DNA from 3 places in the Hydrogenophaga sp. SL48 genome. Region 2 is predicted to be linked to each of the others. Evidence: predicted binding sites of a transcription regulator. Region 2 holds the regulator's gene; each other region holds the start of a gene.
The links. The regulator LexA, encoded in region 2, represses DNA repair genes until DNA is damaged. The targets are predictions, from matches to a motif close to ACTGTATNNNNATACAGT.

Region 1 (9,912 bases), 2.5 Mb from region 2:
CAGCGGTGTGCTCAAGGTCGAGGTCCTCACCGAGGGCATCCATTCGGGCGACGCCTCGGGCCTGGTGCCGTCGAGCTTTCGCATCATGCGGCAGGTGCTCGACCGGCTCGAAGACAGCGCCACCGGCCGCCTGCTGCCCGCCAGTTTCCATTGCGAGGTGCCGGCCGAACGGCTGGCGCAGGCGCGGGCCACGGCCGCCGTCCTGGGCGAGGAGCTCTACAAACGTTTCCCCTGGGCGCACCACGACTGCGGGGGCTCCACCGTGTTCGCGCTGCCCACCACCACCGACCCGGTGGAGGCCCTGCTCAACCGCACCTGGCGGCCCACGCTCAGCGTCACCGGGGCCGACGGTTTCCCCGAGATCGGCAGCGCCGGCAACGTGCTGCGCCCCTACACCGCCTTCAAGCTCAGTCTGCGCCTGCCGCCGCTGGTGGACGCCGCGCAGGCCGTGGACCAGCTCAAGACCCTGCTGGAAGACAACGCGCCCTACCAGGCCAGGGTCACCTTCGAAGGCAAGAGCTCCGCCACCGGCTGGAACGCCCCCGCCACCACGCCGTGGTTCGAGGACGCGCTGCAAAGCGCCTCACAGGCCCACTTCGGCGCCGCTTGCGGCACCATCGGCCAGGGCGGCACCATCCCGCTCATGAACATGCTCAGCCAGGGCTTCCCGAGCGCGCAGATGATGGTCTGTGGCGTGCTCGGCCCCAAGAGCAACGCACACGGCCCGAACGAGTTCCTGCACCTGGACTACGCACGCCGCCTCACCGCGTCGGTGGCGCAGGTGATGGCGCGGATGCCTTGACCTCGCACTGTTCCTGAAACGCTGGCCGTCACCCGTCGCCGCATGATCGATTCGACACAGTCCCCCTTCACTTTGCGCGACGGCCTCAACGTCGCCACCTACGACTGGCCCCTGCCCAGTCGGCAGCGCCCGCGCGCGGTGATCCTGATCGTGCACGGCCTGGGGGAACACGCCTGGCGCTACGACGACGTGGCCCAGCGACTGAACGAATGGGGGTTTTCGGTCAGGGCCTACGACCAGCGGGGACACGGGGAGTCGGGTGGCGAGCCCGGTGTGTTGCCCGACGACGATGCGCTGCTCGACGACCTGGCGGAGGTGGTGGACGACACGCGCCGCCACATCGCACAGCCCTGGGCCTGCCCATTGATTCTGCTGGGGCACAGCATGGGCGGGCTGGTGGCGGCCACCTTCGTGCAGCGCCAGATCGAGCCCGTGGATGGCCTGGTGCTGTCGTCGCCGGCGTTCGACACGGGCATGACGCGGTTCCAGCGAGCGCTCACCCGCCTGCTCTATCGCTGGGCGCCGAACCTCACGCTGCCCAACGGGCTGGACGCCAACGCCATCTCGCACGACCCTGCGGTCGTGCAGGCCTACCAGAACGACCGCCTGGTGCACAACCGCATCTCCGCGCGGCTCGCGCACTTCATCGACAGCAACGGCCCGCGTGTGGTGGCCGCCGCGCCGAGCTGGGCCGTGCCGACGCTGTTGATGTACGCGGGCGCCGATCTTCTGGTGCGCCCCGAAGGCAGCCGGGCGTTTGCCGCCGTGGCGCCGCCGCAGTGGGTGAGCAGCCGGCGCCTCGATGGTCAGTTCCACGAAATCTTCAACGAGACCGATCCGTCCACCGCTTACGCCACGCTGAGCGCCTGGCTGGACCACCAGGCGCCGGCCTGAGGCGCCTCCCCCGCCGCGCCCGCGCGGGCCACGCCGCCCCTTCTGTTCAGCGCTTGCCGAGCATGCCGCCCAGCATGCCGATCAGGTCGCCCGCGTCCAGGCCGTTGCCGCCCTGTTGTCCGCCGCCGAGCAGCGAACCCAGCGCGCCCATGCCGTTGTCGGCGGGCAGCTGGCCTTGCGGTGTGAGCTGGTCGATGAGACCGGGCAGCAGGTCGGCCATGGTGCCGGCGGCCTGTTGCTGGTTGCCGCCGAGCTGTCGGGCGATGAGGTCCATCAGGTCCGGGCCCAGGGCACCGCCCAGCGCGTCGGCCGAGACCGGCTGGTTCGCGCCGGTCCCCACCCACGAAGCCGCTGCCTCACCCAGGCCGCCCTGCTGCAGCTTGCCCAGGATGCCCGAGAGCCCGCCACTGCTGTTCATCAGCGCCCCGATGATGCCCATCAGCACTTGGGGGTCGATGCCGCCCGCGCTGGCTGCCCGGTCGCCTTGTTGGCCGCCCAGAGCGGCGCCCACCAGTGAATCCAACAGTCCCATGTGAAACCTCGCTTGTGAAATGAACGACCGGTGCCGGGAGGCACCGGTTCAGGCCGCATTGTGGGTCTGGCGCCGGACCCACGCAAGCCACAACAAGGCCAGGCCGGTGAGGGCCACCGGCACCAGCGACCCCAGGTTGAGCAGGGCCCAGCCCTGGGTGGTCACGAGGGCACCGGAGGCGAACGAGGTGAGCGCCATGGTGGCGAACACGAAAAAGTTGATGGCGGCCTGTGCGCGGTCTTTTTCCTCAGGCCTGTAGGCTTGGAGCGACAGTGTGGTGCCGCCGGTGAAGAGGAAGTTCCAGCCCACGCCCAGCAGGAACAGCGCCACCAGGAACTGCTGCAGCTCCACGCCGGTGAGCGCGATCGCGATGCACAGCGCGTTCAGCACCACGCCCACGCCCATGATGGTGAGCACGCCGAAGCGCTTGATCAGATGGCCGGTGAAGAAGCCCGGCGCGAACATGCCGATCACGTGCCACTCCAGCACCAGGGCCGCGTCGTCGAACGGAAAGCCACACACCTGCATGGCCAGCGGCGTGGCCGCCATCAGCAGGTTCATCACGCCATAGCCCAGCGCGGCGCCGAGGGTCGCGACGATGAAGATGGGCTGGCGCACGATCACCGAAAGCGGGCGTCCCGGGTCGGCGTTCGCCTTTTTCGGTGGCAGCGGCGGGAACTTCAGGAAGGCCATGATGCCCATCGACACCAGCGCCACCACCGCGAGCGAGAGGTAGGCGCCGGCGAACGGCACCTCCAGCAGGTTGCGCGTTCGGCTGGCCAGGTTGGGCCCCAGCACCGCGCCCACCAGGCCGCCCGCCAGCACCAGCGACACCGCCTTTTCGCGGAAGTCGGGGGTCGCCAGTTCGGCCGCCGCGTAGCGGTAGAGCTGGCCATTGGCGCTGTAGTAGCCCGCGATCACCGTGGCCGCCACCAGCAGCCAGAAGTTCTTGTCGGCCGCGGCCCAGTAGCACAGCAGGGCCGACAGCAGCGCCACCAGCAAACCGATCTGGAACGAGCCCTGGCGGCCGAAGGCGCTCTGGGTGCGCGCCACCAGCGGCGTGGAGAGCGCACCACCCACCACATAGCCCATCACCGGCAACGTCGCCATCCAGCCCAACGGTGCGAGCGACAGGCCCACCAGGCCGTTGATGGCGATGAAGACCACGTTGTTGGTCAGGAAGAGGCCTTGCGCGGCGGCCAGCAGCCAGAGGTTTTTATTCATAAGGCGTTGTTTATACAGTGGGCCGCTCAAGGGGCAGTGGCTATAGTTCAGAAACGTGTTCGAAGCCCTTGCGCTGCGCCACGCCCCCCGATCCCCTGCCCGGAGCCGACATGAACGCACCCGCCAGCGACGAAGCCAACAAAACACTCACCACGGTGATCTACGCGCTCTACGCGTCGTCCATCCTGGTGGGGGTGACGATCCTGGTCGCCATCGTCATGAATTACGTCAAGCGCGACGACGTGGCGGGGACCTGGCTGGAGAGCCATTTCCGCTGGCAGATCCGCACCTTCTGGTTCGGGCTGCTGTGGAGCGTGCTCGGTGTGCTGAGCCTGGTGGTCGTGGTCGGGTTTGCCGTGCTGTTCGCGAACCTGGTCTGGTTCATCTACCGCATCGTCAAAGGCTGGATCCGTCTGAACGAGGGCCGGCCGATGTACGAGGGCGTCGCCTGAAGTGAAGCACCCCCGCGGTGTGTGCTGACAGACGCCCCGCTCCAGTCGCGCCCTCTCGCTGGATTCGCCGCTCCGCTCAGTCTTCGTCGCTGCCGCCGACCACGCGGCGGATCGCTTCGGCGCCGAAGCCGCGCGCCAGCAGAAACCGCATCTGCTTGCCGCGCTCGGCCGCATCGGCCGGCGGTGATCCGAATTTCTTGCGCCAGACCTCGCGGGCCCGTTCCACCTCGGTGCCACGCAGCGCAGCCACCGCCTCGGCCACCGCAACCGGGTCCAGCCCTTTGGCCTGCAGCTCTTGCTTCACACGGGCGGCACCCAGGCGGGAAGCACGGCGGTGCACGACGGATTCGAGCACACGCTGTTCGTTGATGAAGCCCTTGGCATCCAGCTCGTCCAGCGCGCGGGCCAGCTCGCCCGGCTCCGTTTCGTGGGCTCTCAGTTTGCGCTCCAGCTCGGCGCGGGAGTGCTCGCGCCCGGCCAGCAGGCGCAGGGCACGGCCTTTGAGGGAGATCTGATCAAACGCCATGCGACGAATGCTCCACCGCTCGCTGTGCCGTGCTCACAACGCTCACTCGCTCAGGACTTCGGCCTTGTCCGGCTTGGCCGCGGCCTTGTCCGCTTTGGCGGCCTTGGCAGGCGCGGGCGCCTCGTCCACCGGCAGCAGCGGAACACCCAGCTCGGTGCGCACCTTGTTTTCGATCTCGACACGCAGCTCGGGGTTTTCGCGCAGGAATTCGCGCGAGTTGTCGCGACCCTGGCCGATCTTTTCGCCGTTGTAGGCGTACCAGGCGCCGGACTTTTCGATCACCTTGTTCAGCACACCCAGGTCCAGGATCTCGCCTTCGCGGCTGATGCCCTCGCCGAACAGGATGTCGAACTCGGCGGTCTTGAACGGGGGCGAGACCTTGTTCTTCACCACCTTGACCTTGGTTTCGTTGCCGATCGCTTCTTCGCCCTTCTTGATCGTGCCGGTGCGACGGATGTCGAGGCGGACCGAGGCGTAGAACTTGAGCGCGTTGCCACCGGTGGTGGTCTCGGGGCTGCCGAACATGACACCGATCTTCATGCGGATCTGGTTGATGAAGATGACCATGCAGTTGGTCTTCTTGATGTGGGCGGTGAGCTTGCGCAGCGCCTGGCTCATGAGGCGGGCCTGCAGACCGGGCAGGCTGTCGCCCATCTCGCCTTCGAGTTCGGCCTTGGGCGTGAGCGCGGCGACCGAGTCCACCACGATCAGGTCCACCGCGCCGGAACGCACCAGCGAGTCCACGATTTCGAGCGCCTGTTCACCGGTGTCGGGCTGGCTGATCAGCAGGTCCTGCAGGTTCACGCCCAGCTTCTGCGCGTACTGGATGTCCAGCGCGTGCTCGGCGTCCACAAAGGCGCAGGTGCCGGCCAGCTTCTGCATCTCGGCGATCACCTGCAGGGTCAGCGTGGTCTTGCCCGAGGATTCCGGGCCGTAGATTTCCACCACGCGACCGCGCGGCAGGCCGCCGACGCCCAGGGCGATGTCCAGCCCCAGCGAGCCGGTGGAGACGACCTGGATGTCTTCGATCACCTCGCCTTCGCCCAGCCGCATGATGGTGCCCTTGCCGAACTGCTTTTCGATCTGGGCCAGCGCGGCCTGCAGGGCCTTGGCTTTTTCGGCGTTGACGGGGTTTGGTTTGCTGATCGGGTCCATGTGACGTGCTCCTGAGCGTGTGAGTGGGTGTTCGCTTCCGGCAAGTGTTTTTGTGTACAGGCTGGATGCTTAAACAGCAGTTTATCGCCGAATACATCGACAACATTCTATTTATTGATCAGTTTGCCTTACCATTTGCCGATGGCCATACCCACTCCTCGACAGGTGTCCGACAGCCCGCCCGACGACCGCTGGCGCAGCGCCCACCTTGGCCGGTTGATGGGCCTGGCCTTGCGCCGCTTTGACGCGCGGGTGCTGTACCTCATGGCGCACGATCCGAACGTGCCGCTGGCGCTTTCGAACCTCGCCGCGCGCGAGCAGATCGGCGCGGCCCATGTCCATATCACCCGCCACCTGGGCTTGCACGGCTCCCGTCTGACCGAACTGGCCCAGAGCGCGGGCATCAGCAAACAGGCCATGGGCGATCTGGTGACGCAGTGCGAGGCGTGGGACCTGGTGCGACGTGAGCCCGACCCGCTGGACGCGCGGGCGCGGCGCATCGTCTTCACCGCCACCGGCTTGCTGTGGCTCGAGGCCTTCCGGCTGGCGGTGGCCCGCGCCGAGAACGAGTTCCGTGCGCAGGTCGGCGAGGACATCGCCACCGTGGTCGCGCTGGGGCTGGAGGCCTACGGCAGCTGAGCGTCGCGCACGCGGGTTTGTCCGGCGAAAGGCGGGTGCGCGGCGGCCTAAAATGAACCGCAGAGCGCAAGCCGAGGAACCAGACAGCGCCCCACCCCATGCCCCAGCCAACAGGCTGGGCCATACAGCCGATAGGAGACCCGCATGCGCATCCTGATTGCCGAAGACGACCAGGTCCTGGCCGATGGCCTGTTGCGCGGGCTTCGCGCGGCCGGTGCCGCCGTCGACCACGTGGCCAGCGGCAGCGAGGCCGACGCCGCGCTGATGACGAACAACGAGTTCGACCTGCTGATCCTCGATCTGGGCCTGCCCAAGATGCACGGCCTGGAGGTGCTCAAGCGCCTTCGCTCGCGCGGCTCGTCGCTGCCGGTGCTGATCCTGACGGCGGCCGACAGCATCGAGGAACGCGTCAAGGGCCTGGACTACGGCGCCGACGACTACATGGCCAAGCCGTTCTCGCTGCAGGAACTCGAAGCCCGCGTGCGCGCCCTCACCCGCCGCGGCATGGGCGGCGCCAGCTCCACCATCAAGCACGGCCCGCTGGTGTACGACCAGGCCGGGCGCGTGGCCACCATCGACGGCAAGATGGTCGAGCTCTCGGCGCGCGAGCTCGGCCTGCTCGAGGTGCTGCTGCAGCGCGCCGGACGGCTGGTGAGCAAGGACCAGCTGGTCGAGCGCCTGTGCGAGTGGGGCGAAGAGGTGAGCAACAACGCCATCGAGGTCTACATCCACCGCCTGCGCAAGAAGATCGAGAAGGGCCCGATCCGCATCGCCACGGTGCGGGGGCTGGGCTATTGCCTGGAGAAGATTTGACCCCGGCTGCGCTCTGACATGGCCGACGAGCCGCACGACAGCGCGCGCATCTCCTTCGGGCTGTTCCAGCGCGAGCAGCGCAGCCTGTTCGGCGAGATCCTGGACTGGATGCTCACGCCGCTGCTGCTGCTGTGGCCGCTGTCGCTGGCGCTGACGTGGTTCGTGGCCCAGGGCATCGCCACCAAGCCGTTCGACCGGGCGCTGGAGTTCAACCTGCAGGCACTGACGCAGTTCGTGGTGGCCACCGACAAAAAGGTCAGCTTCAACCTCACCCCCCAGGCCCGCGACCTGCTGCGGGCCGACGACAGCGACCTCGTGTACTACCAGGTGCTGGACGCGCGCGGCCGGCTCATCAGCGGTGAAGGCGATTTCCCCCTGCCCAACGAGCCCGAGCTGCCCGAACCCGGCCGGGTGCTGTTGCGCGACGACATGGTGCGCGGCGACGAGGTGCGGGTGGCCTACGCCTGGCTGTCGCGCGGCACCGAGACGAAGCAGCTGGTGCTCATGCAGGTGGGTGAGACCAAGGGCAAACGGTCCACGCTGGCGACCGAGATCATCAAGGGCGTGATGGTGCCGCAGTTCGTCATCCTGCCGCTGGCGGTGCTGCTGGTGTGGCTGGCGCTGGTGCGTGGCATCCGCCCGCTCAACGAGCTGGAACAGAAGATCCGCGCGCGCAAGCCCGACGACCTCAGCCCCATCGAGGAATCGTTCATTCCCCAGGAGGTGGCGCCGCTGGTGTCGTCGATCAACGACCTGCTCACGCGGCTGAAGACCTCGCTCACCACGCAGAAGCGCTTTCTGGCCGACGCGGCGCACCAGCTCAAGACGCCGCTGGCCGGGCTGCGCATGCAGGCGGAACTGGCGCAGCGCGAAACCGACCCGCAGGAGATTCGCGGCTCGCTGCAGCAGATCGCCCGCTCCAGCTCCAGGGCCACGCACACCGTCAACCAGCTGTTGGCACTGGCCCGCGCAGAGACCACGGGCCGTGCGCTGCCCAGCGCGCAGATCGATCTGGCCAAACTGGTCACTGACGTGGTCCGGGATTCGGTGCCGCGGGCGCTGGAACACGGCATCGACCTCGGCTACGAAGGACCGGAAGAGATGCCCGAGATCTGCCTGATGGACGGGAACCCGACCCTGTTGCAGGAGATGGTCCGCAACCTGGTCGACAACGCGATCAACTACTCGGGCCAGGGAGGCATCGTGACGGTGCGGGTGCTGTTCGACCGGTTCAGTGGCGTGCAGATCCTCCAGGTCGAGGACAACGGCCCGGGCATCCCCGAAAACGAACGTGCGCTGGTGCTGCAACCCTTCTACCGCGCGCTGGGCACCAACGTGGACGGCTCCGGCCTAGGTCTGGCGATCGTGCATGAGATCGCCCAGCAACACGGCGCCGTGGTCATGATGGAAGACACGCACCCCGAAGGCCCCCGCCGCGGCTTGCGGGTGGCCATCCGCTTTGCGGCCAGAAAACCCGCCGACGAATGAACAAGGGCGCCCAGCGGCGCCCTTGTCTTCGGTAACGGTGCAAAGCGATCAGCCTGCCGGCGGCTGGTACAGGTTGAGTTGCAAGCGTTCGCGATCAATCACCGTGGCCACCGCTGGCAGCGCGGCAAAGCGCTGGGCCAGGGCCCAGGTGGCGGTGAACCCGGTGGGGTCGATGCCGGCGATGCCGCCCCAGCGCAACAGCGTGAGCGCATAGGCGTCGAGCGCGCCCGGGCGGTCGCCCGTCAGCCAGGGCGCGGCGTTCGCGGCCAGGGCCTCGATCTCGCCCAGCAGACCGCGGTAACTCTCGACCGCGAATCGTTTGATCGCCTGCTGCGCCGCTGCGTCGTCGGTGAACTTCTGCGGCATGAAGATGTGGGTGAAGGTGGGGTGCACCGTGTTGTTCATCCAGGCCAGCGTGGACAGCGCGCGCGTGCGGGCCATGCCGCCGGCGGGCAGGATGCCGGCCTCGGGCAGCTTCGCGTCCAGGTGCAGCAGGATGGCGACGATCTGGGTGATCACCTCGCCGTCGTCCACCAGCACCGGCACCTGGCCGCGGGGGTTGAGCGCCAGGTACTCGGCCGAGCGCTGCTCGCCCTTGTGCAGCTTCACGCTGACGGGTTCGAACGCTGCGCCCGACAGTTCGAGCAGGCTGTGCGGCACGAACGAGCAGGCGCCGGGGGCGAAATACAGTTTGAGGCTCATGGCGGTGTCTCCTGGAATCAGCCGAGGTGTTTGCCCAGCACGCCGGCGATTTCAAACATCGTGACTTGCGGCTTGCCGAACACCGGCGCCAGCTTGGCGTCGGCGTTGATGTTGCGTTTGTTGGTCGCGTCCTGCAGGCCGTTGGCCTTGATGTAGTCCCACAGCTTCTTAACGGCTTCGGGGCGCGACACGGCGTCCGGGCCGATCACCGCGGCCAGCGCAGCGCTGGGCTGCTTGCCGCTGGCGGCGGTGGTCTTGCGCGGTGCCTTCACCGCCGCGGTCTTCTTGGCCGCGGCTTTCTTGGCGGGCGCGGCCTTGGCAGTCGCCTTCTTCGCCGGCGCGGCCTTGGCCGGCGCACCGGCCGCTGTCTTGCGTGGCGGGAACTTGCTGGTGCGCGGCTCGAACTCGAAGTTCACCTTGCCCGCTTCCTTGTCCCAGGCCAGGAAGGCCTTGAAGGCACGGCGCGTGCGCATGGAGACGAACTTGTCGAGCAGGTCGGTCTTGCCGGTTTCCAGCAGCTTGTGCATCTGCTCGCGCGCCACCGGCTGCTGCAGGATGATTTTGCCGCTCTTGAAGTCGCAGCTCGGCGTGGCCTGCGCGTCGGTGGGCACCGACTTCTCGCACACGTAGTTGGCGCCATGCTCGTGCACCGGGCTGCCGCACTTGGGGCAGGCGCCGAGCGACT
Region 2 (9,912 bases):
CCGCACGTCGACACAGCGCAATGCACCCGATGCCGAAGCCAGTGTGCGCATCCAGACCACCGTGGCGGTGAATGAGCCCCTCGTCAGTGTGGTGGTGCGCGTTGGCTGCGTTTCCGCGTTTTCGCGTCGTTATGTGTTGTTGGCCGATCCATTGTCCGAGCCCGCCGTGATACCCGGATTGCAGTCCAAACCGGTGGCAACCGCCAACCCGGACAGGCTTCCACCTTTGCCAGCGCTGGTACCCAAGCCTTCCGTTCGCCGTGGCGCTGCGAACCCGGTCAATGGGAGCGTCAGGGCCGATGTGCCGCCCAGAACTGGAGAAGAGGTTCGCGCTGCCACCCCAAACAAGCCCGGCAGTGTGGTTCGACGTCCCGTGGAGCCCCCCAAGGACAGCACGCCACGTCTTCAGCTGGATCCTGTGGATCTGACCTTGGCGATCGAGCGGGATCCAGCGCTCAAGTTGTCTTTGTCTTTGCTCAGCGAGCCCACCACCAGCGAGCAGGAGCGCTCCGCAGCGGCCCAGTTGTGGAAAGCCATCAATGCTTCTCCAGAGGACGTGCTGCGCGATGCGCAGAAGCTGTCTGTTCTGGAAGAGGAGGTCAAGGGGCTGCGTGAGATCGAGACCCGCAACAAGGTCGCTCTCCAGGAGCTGCAAGCGCAGTTGCAGCAAACGCGTTACACAACGTGGTTGGCCTACCTCCTGGGCGGGCTTTTGTTGCTGAGCCTTCTGGGCGCGCTGTATGCATGGCGTCGTCGCGGAAGCGCTCCGGCCGCCTCGGGAACCAAGAACTGGTGGGGGTCAGGAGCAGTCGAAAGACCCCCTGCCTCCACGTTGAAGACCAGTGTTGCGACCACCTCGGCCCATGGTGTCGACATCGACCTCAGCTTGGACAGTGAATCCGGTTTTGATGATTTGAGGCCCCTGCACAACAGCAGCCCTGCACGAGGGGGAGTGGTGCTCTCTTCGGCAGACCGGCGCGATTTCCCACCCAGTCAACCTGGTATGTCGAGGTCCGTGGCCACCGAAGAGTTGTTCGATATTCAGCAACAGTCGGACTTTTTCGTGTCGCTCGGTGAGTACGATCAAGCCATTGATGTGTTGAAAAACCACTTGAGCGAAAGCCAGGAGCCCAGTGCGCTGGCCTATCTCGACCTCTTCAAGCTCTATCACGACTTGGGACGCCGGGACGATTACCAGAAGCTGAGGGAAGAGTTCAACCAACAGTTCAATGCGGGGGCGCCCCTGTTTGACCAATACAGCGACGAAAGCCATGGACTGGAGGCCTATGAAACCGCCTTTGGGCGAATCCAGGCGCTGTGGCCTCAACCCAAGGTGTTGGATGTCATTGAGCAGTCCATCTTCAGGGATTCGAATGACACCGAGGCAGAGGTGTTTGATCTGGAGGCTTACCGCGAACTGCTGTTGCTGCACGCCATCGCCAAGGACATGATCAAGCGTGACTCCGATGGTGTGCCCGCTGGAGCTGACTTCCAGCACACCGCCATCAAGCCATTGAAGGCGGCGGGCAACAAGGCAATGGCCGCGACCGTTGCCAACGAATCAAGGGAGGGGCGTGTCACACAGCCGCTTGACGAATTGCCCCACACTTCACATCGCCTCGGACTCGATGTGGATCTGGATGCATTGTCAGAAATGTCGGCTTTCGAGGCTTCGCTTCCCGACGTGGCGGTTCCGGTCGAGGCCACAGCGAAGCCTGCGCCGCCACCCGGTACTCGGCCGTTGGCGGTGCCCGAAGGAAATCTGATCGACTTCGAGGTGCTGGATTTCATGCCACCGGACGATGCCCCGGACGTCAAGGACGGCAGCAAGTAAGGCGTTCTGAGTGAACGGGTCAACGGCGAACTTGCAATGCGCCAGGATTGACGATGTTCGTGGGCGTTCCCTTGATGTAATTGACGACGTTATCGAAAGCTGCCGAAAACAGGGTTTCGTAGTTGTCAAGTTCAACATAGCCAATGTGCGGAGTGCAGATGCAATTCTCCAGCCGCAACAGGGCATGGCCCTGAAGAATGGGTTCGGACTCAAACACATCGACGGCAGCCATGCCTGGGCGACCCCGGTTCAGGGCAGTCAACAACGCTTCGGCCTCAATGAGTTCAGCGCGCGAAGTGTTCACCAGCAACGAAGTGGGCTTCATTTGAGACAGATCGTCCAGCGTCACGCAACCTGCGCTGCGTTCGCTCAAACGCAAGTGCAGGCTGAGCACATCAGATTGCTCAAACAAGGCCTTGCGGTTCTCCGCCACTTCGTAGCCATCCGACACAGCCAACGCCCGGGTGCTTTCGCTTCCCCAGATGATCACCCGCATGCCGAATGCCCGACCGTAGGCTGCGACCAGCTTCCCGATGCGGCCATAGCTCCAGATTCCCAGGGTCTTGCCGTGCAGAACCGACCCGAGTCCAAAGTTGACGGGCATGGAGGACGCCTTCAGCCCAGACTGTTGCCACGCACCGTGTTTGAGGTTGGCAACATATTGCGGAATGCGTCGCATGGAGGCCATGATCAAAGACCAGGTGAGCTCAGCGGTGGCAATCGGCGAGCTATTGCCTTCGGCCACCGCGATGCCGCGCTCGGTACAAGCACTCACGTCGATGTGTTGACCGACACGTCCGGTTTGGGAGATCAGCTTGAGCCGTGGCAGCTTCTCAACCAACAGGCGTGAAATCTGTGTCCGTTCCCGTATCAACACCACGATATCGGCATCGCGCAAGCGAACCGCGAGTTGGCCAACGCCTTTTACGGTGTTCGTGAAGACCTTGGCGGGATAGGGCTCCAGCCGAGCAGCACAATCCAGCTTGCGCACGGCATCTTGATAGTCGTCGAGAATGACAATGTTCATGGGAGCTATTGTGCCCGCAAGGACCGTCAATCCGGGGCGACAAAGCGGTCGCCAATGCCATACAAATTATCGTTGGCTTCAGATGCAAGCCTCGGTTCCAGCAGGAGGGTGTTCTTGTGCCGCAAGCCGATCCAGTTCAGCACACACGTCCGCCATGCGACCGGAAATCACCAACCGTGCGTCCGTGCGCAGGCCACCGTTGGATGCTTGCATGATCTGCACCTGACGGACTCGGGCAGGTGCTGTCGCAACAGGTGGTGCGCTTCCACCCATGGCAGTGGTGGCAATGGGCGACGTAACACGGTTCCCACCCAGCCAGCCCGCTCTGGAAAATCGTTGAAACAGTGATGGAATGCCTCGGTGGGCGGAGGTTCTGTGCTCGGGGGCTGGTAACCAGCTGTCGATCAGCTGAAGCGGCGCGCGCCAAGTGTTGGTGTTGATGCGGATTCCCATGCGAAACTCCTGTCAGGGGTTTGAACACAGGCAGGATTCAAAACAATGGCCGTCTGCACAGGGATGTGTCCCGCCGACACCAATGCCGGATGGACCAAACGCCCGCCACCTGCTGAGACAGCATCGACCCGCTGGGTCAGATCTGAAAGCTGTTGCGAATCAGGCCCACGGCGAGGCCTTCGATTTCAAATGGCTCGCCCGGTTGAACCAGAATGGTTTTGTACTCAGGATTTTCGGCGTGCAGCTCGATCTGGTCCTCGCGCCGCATGAACCGTTTCACCGTCACGTCATCACCCAGGCGTGCGACCACGATCTGGCCATTTTTTGCGTCCTTTGAGGACTGCACCGCCAGAAGATCGCCATCGATGATGCCCACATCCCGCATGGACATTCCGCGGACCCGGAGCAGGTAGTCTGGTGTGCGCTGAAACAGGCTGCGCTCGACGTGATAGGTCTGATCCACATGCTCTTGAGCGAGGATGGGGGAACCTGCTGCCACACGTCCAATCAGGGGCAACATCAGCTGTGTCAGGCTGGGCAGCGGCAGTGTAAGCTGCTGCGCCCGCTGCTCATTGATTGATCTGAGGTCGCTGCTGCGCAGGCGGATGCCACGGGAAGTTCCGCTGACCAGTTCGATCACACCTTTTCGCGCCAGCGCCTGCAGGTGTTCTTCTGCCGCGTTGGCTGACTTGAACCCCAGCTCGGAAGCGATTTCTGCACGGGTTGGTGGAGCGCCGGTGCGCGCAATGGCGTTCTGGATCAATTCCAGAATCTGCTGTTGACGGGCAGTGAGTTTGGGGGGGAACGACTCGATCATGAGAACCTCGTGGTTGGGCCGACTGCGGTGCAGGTTGCGTTACTGTTTTCTTATCCAGTATCTGTATTTTTAACCAGTTTCAAGGGCTTGACAAGTGGCTACGACAAAAGAAGTGAAGCGTCGGGTGATCCTGGGTACGGGCGGCACCATCGCCGGTCGATCGAACCGTCAAAGCGACAATGTGGGGTATGTGGCGGGGGAAGTGCGGGTAGAAGACCTGATGGCGAGCGTTCCCGCGCTGTCCAGCATGTGTCTGGAGGTGGAGCAACTTGATCAGATCGACAGCAAGGACATGGGCTTTGCATTGTGGAAGCGTTTGGCCGAGCGGGTAGCCCACCATGTGGCGCGAGAGGACGTCGCGGGCGTGGTGATCACGCACGGTACTGACACGCTGGAAGAAACGGCCTATTTCTTAGAGCGGGTGCTTCGGCCGGTCAAGCCTGTGGTGATCACCTGTGCCATGCGTCCTTCCACGGCGCTGGTGCCAGATGGGCCACAGAACCTGCTGGATGCGGTGAACGCAGCGGGATGTGTTGATCTGTCAGGGGTGGTCGTGGTTTGCGCGGGCCTGGTTCACCGTGCGGAGCATGTGGCCAAGGTGCACAGCTATCGGGTGGACGCCTTTGACTCGGGCGATGCTGGCCCAATGGCCTGTGTTGAAGAAGGCGAAGTGCGCTGGTTTCATCCACCCCAGCGGACCTCTGTGACTTCAGCCGGTGACACAACGTTGCTGCACCAAGTCCTAGCGGCTGAAGCAATGCCTCGTGTGGACATTGTGACGAGCCATGCCGATGCCGATGGAGGGATGGTTCGTGCGTTGCTGGCGGCGAGCGCCGTGGACGCTGCACATCTGCCCCGTGGCCTGGTGGTGGCGGCGACAGGCAACGGCACCGTTCACCGGGCGCTGGAGGCGGCATTGCGCGAGGCGCAGCAGCGGGGCGTGCGCGTGATACGCGCCACCCGTTGTGCCAGGGGGCGTGTGATCCCCGACGCCGCGAACCCCTTGCACGACTCAGCCGGGCTGTCACCGGTCAAGGCCCGCCTTGCACTCGCACTGGATCTCCTGAGCGAATGAGACAGAACCCACCCGCAATCACAAAAAAACCGGCCAAGGCCGGTTTTTTTGTAGCACAAGGCTTGGTCAGCGCGACAAAGCCTCGAATGCCCGGGCGGTGATCTCTTCCACCGAGCCCGTGCCTGCAATGGCTCTGTATTTGGGGGCGGCGCCAGCGTCGGATTTGGCCCAGTTGCTGTAGTAGTCCACCAGCGGACGCGTCTGGGCGCTGTACACCTCCAGGCGCTTCTTCACGGTCTCTTCCTTGTCATCTTCACGCTGGATGAGCGGTTCACCGGTGACGTCGTCATGGCCCTCGGTTTTGGGCGGATTGAACTTGACGTGGTAGGTGCGCCCGGAAGCGGGATGCGAGCGGCGGCCACTCATGCGCTCGATGATGGCGTCAAAAGGCACGTCGATTTCAAGCACGTAATCGAGCTTCACGCCGGCGGCTTTCATTGCGTCGGCCTGGGGGATGGTGCGGGGGAATCCGTCGAACAGGAAGCCATTGGCGCAATCGGCCTGGGCAATGCGCTCCTTGACCAGATTGATGATCAGGTCATCGCTCACGAGTCCGCCGGATTTCATCACGGCATCGGCTTGCTGGCCCAACGGCGTGCCCGCCTTCACTGCGGCACGAAGCATGTCGCCAGTGGAGATCTGGGGGATACCGTATTTTTGGCAAATGAAGGTGGCTTGCGTGCCTTTGCCGGCACCGGGAGCGCCCAACAGAATCAGTCTCATCGTCTTCCTTTTTTCAGCGTTTCAATCGGGACCGCCGGTCTCCGGCAGCGGCTCCCTGCTTCACAGGGAGGGGCGACCATTTGAGGATAGCATGGGCCACCTCGCCGCTGGCTTACAGCCAGGGAGGTCAACGGCCGGCGATCAGTGCGCGCACCCGCTCCAGATCTTCGGGTGTGTCTACGCCCGCGCCAGGTGCATGGGTCGCGAGATGCACGGAGATGCGCTCGCCGTGCCAGAGCGCGCGAAGCTGCTCCAGCGCCTCGGTATGCTCCATCGGCGCAGCCTCCAGCGTCGGGAAACGGCGAAGGAAGCCTGCCCGGTAACCGTACACGCCGATGTGGCGCAAGGGTGCAGGGGAGGGGAGTTCTGGCGGCGTTCCGCCGGACATTCCATCGCGCCACCAGGCAATGGGCGCCCGGCTGAAATAGAGAGCCGTGCCACGCCGGTCGGTCACCACTTTGACCACGTTCGGGTTGATGAAGTCGGCCACCCGGTCGATGGCGTGGGCTGCGGTGCTCATTGCGCAGTCAGGCCGCCGTTCGAGTTCGTCTGCCACTGCCCGAATCAGCTGCGGGTCGATCAGCGGTTCATCTCCCTGCACATTCACTACCACGGCCTCATCGCCGAGGGACAGCAACCCGCAGGCCTCGGCCAGGCGATCGCTGCCGGAGGCATGGTCGGGTCGTGTGAGCAGCGCGACGACCCCGTGCCTGGCGCAAGCTTGCAGGATGCGTTCATCGTCGGCCGCGACCACGACGCGTGACGCGCCACTCTTTTCAGCTTGCCGGGCCACCCGAACCACCATGGGCACGCCTCCGATGTCGGCCAGTGGCTTGTCGGGCAGTCGGCTGGAACCCATGCGAGCCGGGATGAGCACGCAAAAACCAGCGCCCTCCGCTGCGCTTCGGTTCATGCTGCGGGTGCGGGGGGGCGCGCAGCTTCCTCGTCCGTCAAGGGGCGTGCTTCGTGTTCCAGGAGGATGGGAATGCCATCGCGCAGAGGATAGGCCAGACGCGCGCTGCGCGAGATCAGCTCCTGTTTCTCGCGATCAAAAACCAGCGGGCCTTTGGTGACCGGGCAGACCAGAAGTTCAAGCAGTTTGGTGTCCATGCGTTGATGATAGTCGCGCGTGCGGTAGCGCCGTCAGCCGCTGATCGAGCGCATTGAAGAAGGCCGGATCGGGGTGAAGCTGCAGTGGTATGGCCCAACACAACAGGGCGTGGGGCGCGCCGGCGGCGGGCAAACAGGCGAACAGCTTGACGGCGTCTTTTTCTGTGCAGAGCACGGTCCCCGTCAACGTGGAGAGGAGGCTGCGGAAGTGCTCTGGTCCGGCGTGATCGGGCAGGGCCACCGTGTGATTCAGGCTCAACCCACGTTCACGCAGCATCTCGAAAAAAACCTCTGGGCGGGCAATGCCTGCCACCGCCGTCAGGGGTTGGCCTTGCAGTGCCGTCAACGCGCACCGTTCACCGTGGGGGCCCAGCGCCTCGTCGGCCAGCCGCCGCGGGGCCCAGAACGCGGGAACGCCGTCGGGCAGTGCCAATGGAGCGGGCTCGCCAGTGCCCTCGCGCTGCTGGCGCAGCACCAGGTCGGGCACGTGGGCCTGACCCGGCCTCGGTGGCCAGGGTTCGCGCAGCAGGCCGGCGGGCAGCAGCCAGCCGTTGCCGGTGCGCCGGTCGTCAAACACCGCGATGGCGATGTCGCGCCCCAGCGCGAAATGCTGCAGACCGTCGTCGCAGAGCAGCACATTCACCTCGGGATGACGGGCCAACAAGGCCCGCGCGGCCAGCACCCGCTTTCTTGCCACGAACACTGGAACGCCGCTGGAACGACGAATCAGGGTGGGCTCATCGCCACCTTCGTCGGCCGGAGTGTCGACCAGCACCTCCCTTGTTTCATGGCCTTGGCGACCATGGCCGCGGGAGACGACGCCAGGCGTCCAGCCGCGCGCCTTGAGGTGCTCGAGCAACGCGAGCACGGTGGGGGTTTTTCCGGCGCCTCCGACCACCACGTTGCCCACCACGATGACCGGCACGGGCAACCGCTCGGTGCGCAGGATGCCGACGGAATAAAGCCATCGTCGTCCGCTGGACAGCGCCCGGTAGACGAGCGACAGGGGCCACAGGAGCGTCGCCTGCCAGCCGCGCCGCGCCCAGATGGAGTGCCAGCGGACTGGTGCATCGGAGCGACTCATGAGGGGGTCGCTGTAAAGGTCAGGACTTGCCGCGCGATGGAGCCGTGCCTGACTGCTGGGTGGCAAAGGTGATCTGCACCAGCCCTGCACGGCGTGCCGCGTCCATCACATTGATGACCGACTGGTGGGTGGCCGCTGCATCGGCGCTGATGATGATCACGACGTCGCGAGTGTCCTGTGCGGCCTGCTGCAAGGCGCGGGTGAGTACCTCCACGCTCACACCGTCCAGGACGTCCTGGTTGAGGGCATAGCGGCCGTCACTGCTCACCGAAACGATCACTTCCTTGGGTGTCGTGCGCTGAGCCTCGGCATCGGCCACGGGCAGGTTCACCTGCAGCTGGGTGAACTTGCTGTAGGTCGTGGTGAGCATCAGAAAGATCAACACGACCAGCAGGATGTCGATGAACGGGATCAGGTTGATCTCGGGTTCATCGCGGGTGCCCGGGCGGAAATTCATGCTGGCTTCCTTGACGTCGGCGGGTTCTTGGTCCCCATTCGCTGGTCCGAGCAGATCATTTGCGCAGCGTGACGAGGTGGCGCGCGAAGCGCTCGGAAGCCAGTTCCATGCCCAGCAGGTAGTCGTCCACCCGCGCGCGGAAGTAGCGCCAGAAGATCAAGGCCGGGATGGCCACCATGAGGCCGAAGGCGGTGTTGTAGAGCGCGATCGAAATGCCGTTGGCCAGTTGGGCCGGATTGCCGCCGCCGGGCACCGCGCCCATGCCACCGTCGCCGCCCTGGGAGCCGAAGATCTCGATCATGCCGATCACCGTGCCCAGCAAACCGAGCAGCGGTGCGGCCGAGGCGATGGTTGCGAGCGCGCCCAGGTAACGCTGCAGTTTGGCGGCCGCCATGCGCCCCGCGCCTTCCAGGCTGGAGCGCAGATCGTCCTCGCTGGCGCGGGGGTTGCTGGTGAGGACACGGAAACCGCTGGCCAGCACCTCGCCGAAGGCGGAGTTCTGTTCCAGCTGTGTCACCACATCGGGCCCGGGAATGCCGTTGCGCGACACCATGATCGCTTCGTCCAGCAGTTTGGGCGGCAGGATCTTGTCGGCTTTGAGGCTGATGAAGCGTTCGATCACGAGGGCCAGACCGACCACGGAACAGAAAATGAGCGGCCAGATCGGCCAGCCAGCGGCTTGTATGATGGAAAACAAATCAGGGCTCCAGACAAAAAGCCGCGCTGTCGCGGCTCCAGTGCAATCGCTGGGATTATGTCTCAGGCCTCGGCCCTGTCCGTTCGGCGGCAGGCCCGGTTACCTCGGTGAATCGCATGTTCCAGCAAGGCCCTTGCCATGCACAGATTCTGTGGATAACTTTGTGCAGAACCCCCACCCGACCCGCTCCGATCCCGCAGCCCGACTGGGCTTCCACAATTCGATGACAAAACAGGCAGTGCAAAATCCTTTGAAATCAACGGCTTGCTCGTTTGCCTTGGACGAATGCCGTACTGGGTGCGACAACCCCAGTGTTTGCGCCGTCTGTGGACACAATCACCCCGGAGATGCCTGTGTCTGAGCCGCTTTCGGCCGCAGAGGCTTCATTGACGCGGCGTGTCTGGGCGGTTGGGCCCCTGATGCGCGCCATTGCAGACACCTTGGCGGCGAGATTCAATCCCGTGGCGGTGCGCGGCGAGGTTTCAGGTTTTTCACGTGCGGCGAGTGGCCATTGTTACTTTTCGTTGAAGGACGACAGTGGTCAGGTGCGGTGTGCCATGTTCCGGCGCGCGGCCGAGCAACTGAATTTCGTCCCTCGTGATGGCCTGATGGTCGAGGCGCAAGGCAAGCTGGAT
Region 3 (9,912 bases), 1.4 Mb from region 2:
CGAGCGGCTGTCGCGCACCCAGGCATCAAAGCGGACCCACAGCACGCCGCGCTCGCCCAGGCGCACCCGGTGTGTGGCGCTGCGCAGGGCGAACGGCACGTCCGCCTGCTGCGCCTCCAGCTCCTGCACCGTCATCGTTCCGGTCGTGTCCACCCAGAACACGCTGTGCTGCGCCAGCGGCACACTGACCATCCGGCCATCCAGCTCGATCGGCTGAAGCGGTGTGCCCGATGCCGGTGGCGCGGCCTGGACGAGTGAGCACCAGACCATGGCCAACGCCCACAGGCCCAGCCGGCGCCAGCAGCGGGCGGTTGGGGTGCATCGGTGGAGTGCTTGTGTGTGGGTCATGACCCACCGATTGTGTCTCCCCGGCACAGGTGGCCGGCTGACACGGCCGGTAGGCCCGGTCGGGTGGGCCGCTTCATCGGTCCTTGCCCTGAATCGCACGCAAAGAAAAAAACCCCGGTCGGCGGGAGCCGGTCCGGGGTCGTGCGTGGGCCGTGCGCGCGGTCAGGCGAATGCGGTGAGCGCCTTGCGCATCTTTTTCATGGCCGCCACCTCGATCTGGCGCACCCGCTCGGCGCTCACGCCGTACTCGGCCGCCAGCTCGTGCAGCGTCATGCCGCCCGAGCCGTCGTCGTTCACCTTGAGCCAACGCTCGGTCACGATGCGGCGCGAGCGCTCGTCGAGCTCGCCCATGGCGCGGGCCACGCCTTCGGTGGCGAGCGCGTCGCGTTCGGCCGATTCGAGCACGGCGGTCGGTTCGTGGGTCGCGTCGGCCAGGTAGGCGATGGGGCCGAAGCTGTCTTCGCCGTCGTCGCCCGGGCTCGGGTCCAGCACCACATCGCCGCCCGAGAGCCGGGTTTCCATCTCGCGCACCTCTTCGGGCTTGACCTTCAGGTCGCGCGCGACCAGATTGACCTCACCGTCGGAAAACGCTTCGCGGTGGGTGTCGCCGTCCAGCGCCTCGGAGCGAAACCCCTGCTTCATTGAGCGCAGGTTGAAGAACAGCTTGCGCTGGGCCTTGGTGGTTGCGACCTTGACCATGCGCCAGTTTTTCAGGATGTACTCGTGGATCTCGGCCTTGATCCAGTGCATGGCGTAGCTCACCAGGCGCACGCCCTGATCGGGGTCGAAGCGCTTCACGGCCTTCATCAGGCCGACGTTGCCTTCCTGGATCAGGTCGCCGTGAGGCAGGCCATAGCCCAGGTACTGGCGGGCGATGGATACCACCAGGCGCAAGTGCGACATCACCAGCTGACCAGCGGCGTCGAGGTCGTTGTGGTCGCGCAGGCGGCGCGCGGCGCTCTGCTCTTCCTCGAACGTCAGCAGCGGCATGCGGTTGACGGCGGAAATGTAGGCGTCGAGGTTGCCCAGCGCGGGCAGCGTCAGCGAACGGCTCGCCCACGGGCTGGCCGTGGCCAGGGTGGCGGACGGCAGCGCAACGGGTGTTATCAGGGATGTGGACATGTAGAAGGACCCTCCTCTGGTTGGTCTTGCACAAATATTAGCACTCTCTGTGAGTGAGTGCTAAAGCAAAGGTTCCATCCCCGTGATGTCCTGGGGATGGACAACCTCTCCGTTTTTCGTTGCTGTTCATAAACACAGTGTCTTGCGGGTCTCACCGGGCGTCGGGGGCATCACCATGGATCCAGGCACACCCGATCGACCGTGGATCTGCAAGGCGTTGATCTGAAAAGAGATTTTTCAGGGCTCCAAGCCTGGAACTCCCGAGTCACGGGGTCAGCACCACCGGCTCCAGCGCGTCCGACGCACCGCAGATGCGGCCGATGGCTGCGGTCTGCGGGTAGCCCGCGGCCTTGAGGGCGCGGATGCAGTCGGCCGCCCGGTCGGCCGGCACGCTCGCCAGCAGGCCGCCGGCCGTCTGCGGGTCGAACAGCAGCGGGTAGCGCGGGTCTTTCACGAAGTCTTCGGCGTTGCGCAGCGCGCGGCGCAGGCGCACATTGGCCGGCTGCAGCGAACTGACGATGCCCGCCTCGACGCATTCCACCGCGCCGTCGAGCAAGGGCAGGGCGCTCAGCTGCAGCTCGGCGTCCACGCCCGAGGGGCGCGTCATTTCCACCAGGTGCCCGAGCAGGCCGAAGCCGGTCAGGTCGGTGCAGGCGGTGGCGCCGTGCTGGCGCAGGATGCGGGCGCCGGCCTGGTTGGACACGACCATCGATTTCAGCGCGGCGTCGATCCAGCGGCCTTTGGCCGCGTGCCGCGCGTGGGCCGCGAACAGCGTGCCGGTGCCGATGGGTTTGCTGAGCAGCAGCACGTCGCCGGGCAACATGCCGCCCTTGCGCATGACGCCGTCCATCTGCTCGTCGATCAGGCCGTTGATGGCGAAGCCCAGCGCCAGCTCGCGCCCCTCGCCGGTGTGGCCCCCGACCAGGGCACACCCCGCGGCGTTGAGCACCTCGACCGCGCCGGTCATCATCTGCAGCAGCAGGTCTTCCACTTTGGCTTCCAGGCCCGGTGGCACGGTGGCGATGGCCGTGGCGGACTGCGGCTCGGCGCCCATGGCGAAGATGTCGCCCAGCGCGTGGTTGGCCGCGACCTGGCCGAACAGGTAAGGGTCGTCGATGAAGCTGCGGAAGAAGTCCACCGTGTGCACCATGGCCTTGCCCGGCGGCACGCGCACCACGGCGGCGTCGTCGGGGGCGTGCAGCCCGATCAGCACGTCGTCGCGCTCGACCGGCTGCAGGCTACCGAGCGCGCGGGTCAGGATGCTGGCGCCCACCTTGGCGCCGCATCCGCCGCAGCGCATGGCGATGGCCGAGATGGCCTGGCGCGATTCTTCGGCGCTGAGCACCAGGCTGCTGGTGGGCGCAGCCGCTGCCGGGCTGGCATCGGCCATGACCGGTAGCTCGGTGAACTTGCGCATGAAGCGGCGGTCGATCCAGTCCTTCCAGGTCCAGACCCAGTTTCCGGCAAAGCCGATGGCGCCGCGCGAGGCCACGGCGCAGCGGTCGCCGGTGGAGATCAGCGCCAGCCAGCGTTGCTGCGGGTTGTAGGCCACCAGGGGCTGGCCGCGCAGGCTCAGGCGCAGGTTTTTCGCCAGCGGCGGGCCCATGCGCACCGCGAACACACCGGCCTTCTCCAGCGGGCGGGCCGTGAACGAGGCCACGTCACCCGCGGCAAAGATCTTCGGGTCGTCCAGCGTCTGCAGTTGTTGATTGACCTGGATGAACCCATGTTCATCGAGCGCCAGGCCGGTGCCTTGCAGCCAGACCGGGCCACCGGCCTGCGTGACCCACAGGGTCTCGTCGGCGTCGAAGGTGCGGCCGTCCTGCGTGTGCAGGCAACCGGGTGAGACCTGGTTCACCTCGGCGCGGGTGTGCACGGCCACGTGGCGTTCTTTGAGCACGCGGGCAAAGCGCGCGCGCACCCCGGGGTTGTGTGTCGGCAGGAGGGTATCGCCCGCCGTGAGCAGGACGAAGCGCAGCAGATCGGGGCTTTTGCCCAGGGTGTGCAGTTCCTGGCGCAGCCGGTACTGCACCGACAGCACCAGCTCCACACCGCCCGCGCCGCCGCCCACCACGGCGATCGTGAATCGGCTGTGCAGCGCGCGCACGCGGTCCAGCAGCTGCAGCCAGCGCTGGTTGAAATGGGCGATGGGCTTGACCGGCACGGTGTGCGCCCGCGCGCCGTCCACCTGGCGCACATTGGGCGTGGAGCCGGTGTTGATGGACAGCAGGTCGTAGGGCACCGAAGGCCGGTCGCGCAGCAGCACGCGCTGGTTGGCCCGGTCCAGGCCGGTCACTTCGCCGTGGATGAAGCGCGCCCCGGCGAACGCCGCCAGGCGGCCCAGGTCGATGTGCACGTCGTCAAAGCTGTAGTGGCCCGAGATGTAGCCGGGCAACATGCCGGAGTAGGGCGTGTCGATGTCGGTGCAGATGAGCGTGATGCGCAGGCCGGGCTCGGGCTGCATGGCGAGCATGCGCAAGACGACCACGTGGCTGTGGCCGCCGCCGACGAGCACCAGGTCGCGCAGGATGGGTTGTTCGGACGCTTGCATGGTCAGAGTCTAGAGGGTGGGGCGATGGGCTGTGTGCCCGGGAGCTTGGGGACGGGCCAGGGTGAGCCATCGGTCGTTTTTCCGCACAGCGGGAATCGATTGCCACGATGGCTGTATTTATGTACAGTGTTCGAATGCAAGCACCCCATCTGTCCATGACCGTCCGGTTCCGTCAGCACTATCACCCGCGCCGATTCCAGATCCCTTCGATCCTGAGCCAGTTCTGGCGCTGGGTGTGAGCCCGGTATCGAGTGGCGGGAAGTTCGGGGCGCTGCGAGGGAGCCGCACAGGCTCCCTCGAGAACCGGGGGGTGAACGGCCTTTGGGCCGGAGCTCCTCTGCCCTGGAATCCGTTGAATGTTTCAGCCCCTCCCTGTCATGAACCGACGCCCATGAACACCTTGCTGTCCGGCGCCACCGATGACCTGTCGGGTGCGCTGGCGTGTCCTTCTCCCCGCCCGGCCTGCGCGCCGCGTGGGTTGCCGCCCGCCGTGGCGGCCGCGCTGTGGCGCGCCGACCAGCTGGGCAGCCCGGTGGCGGCCACCTGGTCCAGCGGCTTCGAGGCGCTGGACGCGGTTTTGCCCGGTGGCGGCTGGCCGGGTCACAGCGTCACCGAACTGTTGAGCGCCCAGAGTGGCACGCTGGAATGGCGGCTGCTCGGGCCGCTGCTGCGCCAGGTGTGCGCCGCCGGGCGCAGCGTGGTGCTGGTCGGGCCACCCCGGCCGCCGCACCCGCCGGGCCTGCGGCTGGACGGCATCGCCGAGCAGCAACTGGTCTGGGTGATGGCCGAAACGCCGGCCGAGCGTCTGTGGGCCACCGAACAGCTGGTCAAAGCCAACGCCTGTGGTGCGCTCATCGCCTGGCTGCCGCAGGTGCGCGCCGAGCAGGTGCGCCGCCTGCAGGTGCTGGCCGCAGGCTGTGCCGGCCCGGTGTTCTTGTGCCGGCCCGCCACGGCGGCCCGCGAATCGTCGGCCGCGCCGCTGCGCCTGCTGGCCCGCGTGGGGGCCGACTGGGAACTGCTGGTCGACGTGTTCAAGCGCAAAGGCCCGCCGCTGGAAACCACGCTGCACCTGCCCTCGGTGCCCGGTGGCCTGCAGGCCATCCTGACGCCGCGGCTGCAGAAGCCCAGCACCCTGGTGCCGCGTGACCCGGCGCCGCAGACCGCCCCGCTCCCTCTTCCCAGTGAGGCCGGCCATGCTCTGGTCAGCACTCCGGCTGCCGGCACCCGACGACACCGCCTCGCCCACTGACGCGGCGCTGCAGGCGCTGGCGATCTGGGCACTTCAATTCACGCCCCGGGTTGCTGTCGCTGACGAAGCCGTGGTCATGGAGCTGGCCGCGAGCGTGCGCCTGTTTGGCGGCTGGCACGCGCTGCGGGAGCGTGTGGTCTCGGACGCTGCCGAGCTGGGGGTGAGCCAGGTCGCCTGGGCGCCCAACAGCCTGGCCGCGCTGGCGCTGGCGCGCGCGGGTGTGGAAAACGGCTTTTGCCAACCGCTGAACGGCTTGCTCGATGCCCTGCCCATGGACACGCTCAGCGCCGTGTGCCCGCACCGGCTCACGCTCGCGCACATCGGCTGCCGAACGCTGGGCGATGTGCGGCGCCTGCCGCGCGGTGGCGTCGGCCGGCGCTTTGACAAGCAGCTGCTCGCCGCGCTCGACCAGGCCTATGGCCGCGCGCCCGAAGTGCACCGCTGGATCGCGCTGCCCGAGCGCTTCGCGCAGCGGCTGGAACTGATGTTCCGCGTGGACGACGCGACGGCCCTGCTGTTCGGCGCGCGCCGCCTGCTGCTGGCGCTGTGTGGCTGGCTCGCCGCGCGCCACAGCGGCACCACCGCCTTCACGTTGCACTGGGCGCACGACGCCATGCGCGCGAAATCGGCGGGCGATGGTGGTTGCCTCACCGTGCGCACGGCCGAGCCCACGCGCCACCTGGAGCACCTCTGCCGCCTGCTCGGCGAGCACCTGGCCCGGGTGGAACTGCTGGCCCCGGTGGGCGATCTGCAACTGGTGGCCGACGAGGTGATGCCGCTGGAAGAAAAGAGCGCCTCCTGGCTGCCCGACGACAACGCGGGCGGCGAGACGCTGCCCCTGGTGCTGGAGCGCATCGCCGCCCGCCTGGGCCCGCAGCGCGTGGTGCGCCCGGTGCTGTGCGAAGACCACCGGCCCGAGTGGATGTGCCGCTGGCAACCGGCGCCCGAACCCCTGCCCCGAAAGCCCGCCACGGTCAGCGAGCTGCCACAGCCCGGCTTCATCCTGAGCGCACCGCTCAAGTTGCTGGTGCGCGCCAACCGGCCGTATTATCAGGGCGAACTGCAATTGCTCGCCGGCCCGCAGCGGGTGGAAGGCGGCTGGTGGGACCGGGATGAAGCCGCCGGGCAGATCCGCAACGTGGTGCGCGACTACTGGGTCGCTCAGTCGGCGCACGCGGGCGTGTTGTGGGTGTTCCAGACGCGGCTGGACGAGTCGCCTGCGTGGTTCTTGCATGGAATATTTGCCTGACCCCCACCGCGCTGCGCGCGACCCCCTTCCAGGGGGCGGCACTGGCCGTCCGGCAAAGCCGGCCCGGCGGTGCCCTGGGTCGCTCCCCCTCTGCCCGGAGCACGTGCCTGACCCCTTCCCCCTCTGGGGGAAGGCAGGGATGGGGGCTGGCCTGCGAGGGAGCTACCCATGACACCACAACTCCCGGGCATCCCCCACTACGCCGAGCTGCGCTGCCTCTCCAACTTCAGCTTCCTGCGCGGCGCCAGCAAGCCCGAAGAGCTGGTGGAGCGCGCCCAGGCGCTGGGTTACACCGCCCTCGCCCTCACCGACGAGTGTTCACTCGCCGGCATCGTGCGCGCCCACGTGGCCGCCAAAGAGCAAGGCCTGAAGCTGCTCGTGGGCAGCCAGTTCCAGGTGCAGAGTGATGCGCCGTTCACCCTGATCGTGCTCGCCATCAACCTCAACGGCTACGGCAACCTCTGCGAGTTCATCACCCGGCTGCGCCGCACGGCATCCAAGGGCACGTATCGCCTCACGCTGAAACCCATCAGCGCCGAGGCGCTGACCGACTGCCTGGTGATCGCCGTGCCGCAGCGCGGCAGCACGCAGGCGCAGATGGACACGGTGGCGCGCTGGCTGCTCCAGCATTTCATGGGCCGCTGCTGGCTGGGCGTGGAACAGCTGCGCCTGATGGACGACGAGATGCGCCTGCACCGGTTGCGCCAGAGCAGCGAGCTCACCGCCGTGCCGCTGGTGGCCGTGGGCGACGTGCACATGCACCTGCGCTCGCGCAAGGCCTTGCAGGACGTGCTCACCGCCACGCGCATCGGCAAACCCTTGACCGAATGCGGCCACGCGCTCGCGCCCAACGCCGAGCAGCGCCTGCGCTCGCGCCTGGCGCTGGCGCAGCGTTACCCCGAAGCCCTGCTGGCCGAGACGCTGAAGGTCGCCGGGCGTTGCAGCTTTTCGCTTGACGAGCTGGCGTACCAGTACCCGAGCGAGGTGGTGCCGCCGGGCGAGACGCCGGCGAGTTACCTGCGCCGCCTGGCCTACGAAGGCATGGGCCGGCGCTGGCCCGCGGGGGCGCCCGCCTCGGTGCAGCAGCAGGTGGAGCACGAGCTGACGCTGATCAGCGAATTGCAGTACGAGCACTACTTCCTCACCGTGTACGACATCGTCGCCTTCGCGCGCTCGCAGCACATCCTCTGCCAGGGCCGCGGCTCGGCGGCCAACAGCGCGGTGTGTTACTGCCTGGGCATCACCGAGGTGGACCCGGCGCGCACGGCGGTGCTGTTCGAGCGCTTCATCTCGAAAGAGCGCAACGAGCCGCCCGACATCGACGTGGACTTTGAACACGAGCGGCGCGAAGAAGTCATCCAGTACCTCTACGCGAAATACGGCCGCGAGCGCGCCGCGCTCACCGCCACCGTCATCAGCTACCGCCCACGCAGCGCCCTGCGCGACGTGGGCAAGGCCCTGGGCTTCGACGAGGCCGCGCTCGACGCGCTGGGCAGCGGCCACCGCTGGTGGAGCGAGGACGGTTTTGCACCCGAGCGCATCCTGGAGGTCGGGCTCGACCCGGACAGCCTGAAGGTGCGCCAGCTCGTGGCGCTCACCGGCCAGCTCATGGGTTTTCCGCGCCACCTCTCGCAGCACACCGGTGGTTTCGTGCTGACCCAGATGCCGCTGTCGCGCATGGTGCCGATCGAAAACGCCGCCATGGCCGACCGCACCGTGATCGAGTGGGACAAGGACGACCTCGACGCCATGGGCCTGCTGAAAGTCGACGTGCTCGCGCTCGGCATGCTCACCGCGATCCGCAAGTCGCTTCATTTCATCGGCCAGCGCAAGGGCTTCGACTTCCAGATGCAGGACATCCCGGCCGAAGACGCCAGCACCTACGACATGATCTGCGCCGCCGACACCGTGGGCGTGTTCCAGATCGAGAGCCGCGCGCAGATGAGCATGCTGCCGCGCCTGCGGCCGCGCGAGTTCTACGACCTGGTGATCGAGGTCGCGCTGGTGCGCCCTGGTCCGATCCAGGGCGGCGCGGTGCACCCCTACCTGAACCGCCGCCAAGGCAAGGAACCCATCGATTACCCCAAGGGCCTGGAGGCCGCACTCAAGCGCACGCTCGGCGTGCCCGTGTTCCAGGAACAGTGCATGCAGATCGCCATCATCGCGGCCGGCTTCACGCCCGGCGAGGCCGACGGCCTGCGCCGCGCCATGGCCGCGTGGAAGCGCAAGGGCGGCCTCGGAAAATACCAGGACCGCTTGCTGAATGGCATGGCCGAACGCGGCTACGAACTGGACTTCGCGCAGCGTGTGGTCGAGCAGGTGAAAGGTTTTTCCAGCTACGGCTTCCCCGAAAGCCACGCCGCCAGCTTCGCGCTGCTGGTCTATGCCAGCTGCTGGATCAAGCGCCACCACCCGGCCGAGTTCCTGGCCGCCATGCTCAACAGCCAGCCGCTGGGCTTCTATTCGCCGAGCCAGCTGGTGCAGGACGCTGTGCGCCACGGCGTCGAAGTGCGCGCGGTGGACGTCATGGAGAGCGACTGGGACTGCACGCTGGAAGAAGTGGCCTCCGCGAGCGAAGTGCCTGACCCTCTCTCCCCTTGGGAGAGGGCTGGAGTGAGGGCGGCCCCCGAGCCCACCCTGCCCGCCGTGCGCCTGGGCCTGCGTCTGGTCAGCGGCCTGTCACGCGACGAAGCGCAACGCATCGTCGCAGCGAGAGGGGGAGCCACCCCAGCACACACCGAGGAACCGGCTTTGCCGGGCCGTTGGTGTGGCCCCCCTGGGGGGGAGACGCGAAGCGGCGCAGGGGGGGGCTTTCTTGACTCAGAAGACCTCGCCCGCCGCGCTGGGTTGGACCAGCAAGCCATGCAACAACTCGCCGCCGCCGACGCGCTGCAGTCCCTGAGCGGCCACCGCCGCCAGCAGGTCTGGGACGCCGCCGCCCTCAAAGCCCCGCCCGCGTTGCTCAAGGAAGCCCCGATCGAAGAAGACACCCTCGACCTGCCAGAAGCCCCCGAAGGCGAAGCCATCGTCTGGGACTATGCGTCACTCGGCCTCACCCTGCGCCGCCACCCGCTGGCCCTGCTGCGCGAGCGCCTGCAGGCGCGCCGCTTCATGACCGCCGAAGCCTTGAAAGACGCGCCCGACGGCCGCCTCGTGCGCGCCTGCGGCATCGTCACCGGGCGCCAGCAGCCCGGCACCTCCAAAGGCGTGGTGTTCGTGACGCTGGAAGACGAAACCGGCGTCGTGCAGGTCATCGTCTGGAAAGCCCTGCGCGAGCGTCAGCGCAGCGCCCTCACCCGCTCACGCCTGATGGCGGTGCACGGCGTGTGGCAACGCGAAGGCGAAGTCTGCAACCTCATCGCCGGCCACCTGGAAGACCTCACGCCGCTGCTG

Region 1: the regulator LexA is predicted to act here: its motif matches at 5,629-5,646, upstream of recA (recombinase RecA).
Region 3: the regulator LexA is predicted to act here: its motif matches at 4,132-4,149, upstream of imuA (translesion DNA synthesis-associated protein ImuA).

The regions. Positions count from the first base shown of each region.
Region 1 is NZ_CP063400.1:4,373,394-4,383,305, reverse strand. It holds gene IM738_RS20705 (M20 family metallopeptidase) at 1-802, shown strand, start outside; gene IM738_RS20700 (alpha/beta hydrolase) at 845-1,696, shown strand; gene IM738_RS20695 (YidB family protein) at 1,743-2,228, opposite strand; gene IM738_RS20690 (MFS transporter) at 2,277-3,452, opposite strand; gene IM738_RS20685 (DUF4870 family protein) at 3,563-3,904, shown strand; gene recX (recombination regulator RecX) at 3,981-4,430, opposite strand; gene recA (recombinase RecA) at 4,473-5,585, opposite strand; gene IM738_RS20670 (MarR family winged helix-turn-helix transcriptional regulator) at 5,727-6,224, shown strand; gene IM738_RS20665 (response regulator) at 6,369-7,037, shown strand; gene IM738_RS20660 (sensor histidine kinase N-terminal domain-containing protein) at 7,056-8,525, shown strand; gene IM738_RS20655 (glutathione S-transferase family protein) at 8,574-9,227, opposite strand; gene IM738_RS20650 (DNA topoisomerase III) at 9,245-9,912, opposite strand, start outside.
Region 2 is NZ_CP063400.1:1,836,541-1,846,452, reverse strand. It holds gene IM738_RS08880 (hypothetical protein) at 1-1,834, shown strand, start outside; gene IM738_RS08875 (D-2-hydroxyacid dehydrogenase family protein) at 1,854-2,861, opposite strand; gene IM738_RS08870 (hypothetical protein) at 2,940-3,314, opposite strand; gene lexA (transcriptional repressor LexA) at 3,451-4,131, opposite strand; gene IM738_RS08860 (asparaginase) at 4,244-5,206, shown strand; gene adk (adenylate kinase) at 5,273-5,929, opposite strand; gene kdsB (3-deoxy-manno-octulosonate cytidylyltransferase) at 6,057-6,842, opposite strand; gene IM738_RS08845 (Trm112 family protein) at 6,839-7,039, opposite strand; gene lpxK (tetraacyldisaccharide 4'-kinase) at 7,020-8,123, opposite strand; gene IM738_RS08835 (ExbD/TolR family protein) at 8,143-8,580, opposite strand; gene IM738_RS08830 (MotA/TolQ/ExbB proton channel family protein) at 8,636-9,277, opposite strand; gene xseA (exodeoxyribonuclease VII large subunit) at 9,625-9,912, shown strand, end outside.
Region 3 is NZ_CP063400.1:466,520-476,431, forward strand. It holds gene IM738_RS02215 (sensor domain-containing diguanylate cyclase) at 1-348, opposite strand, end outside; gene rpoH (RNA polymerase sigma factor RpoH) at 511-1,470, opposite strand; gene selD (selenide, water dikinase SelD) at 1,736-4,021, opposite strand; gene imuA (translesion DNA synthesis-associated protein ImuA) at 4,413-5,270, shown strand; gene IM738_RS02235 (Y-family DNA polymerase) at 5,215-6,519, shown strand; gene IM738_RS02240 (error-prone DNA polymerase) at 6,688-9,912, shown strand, end outside.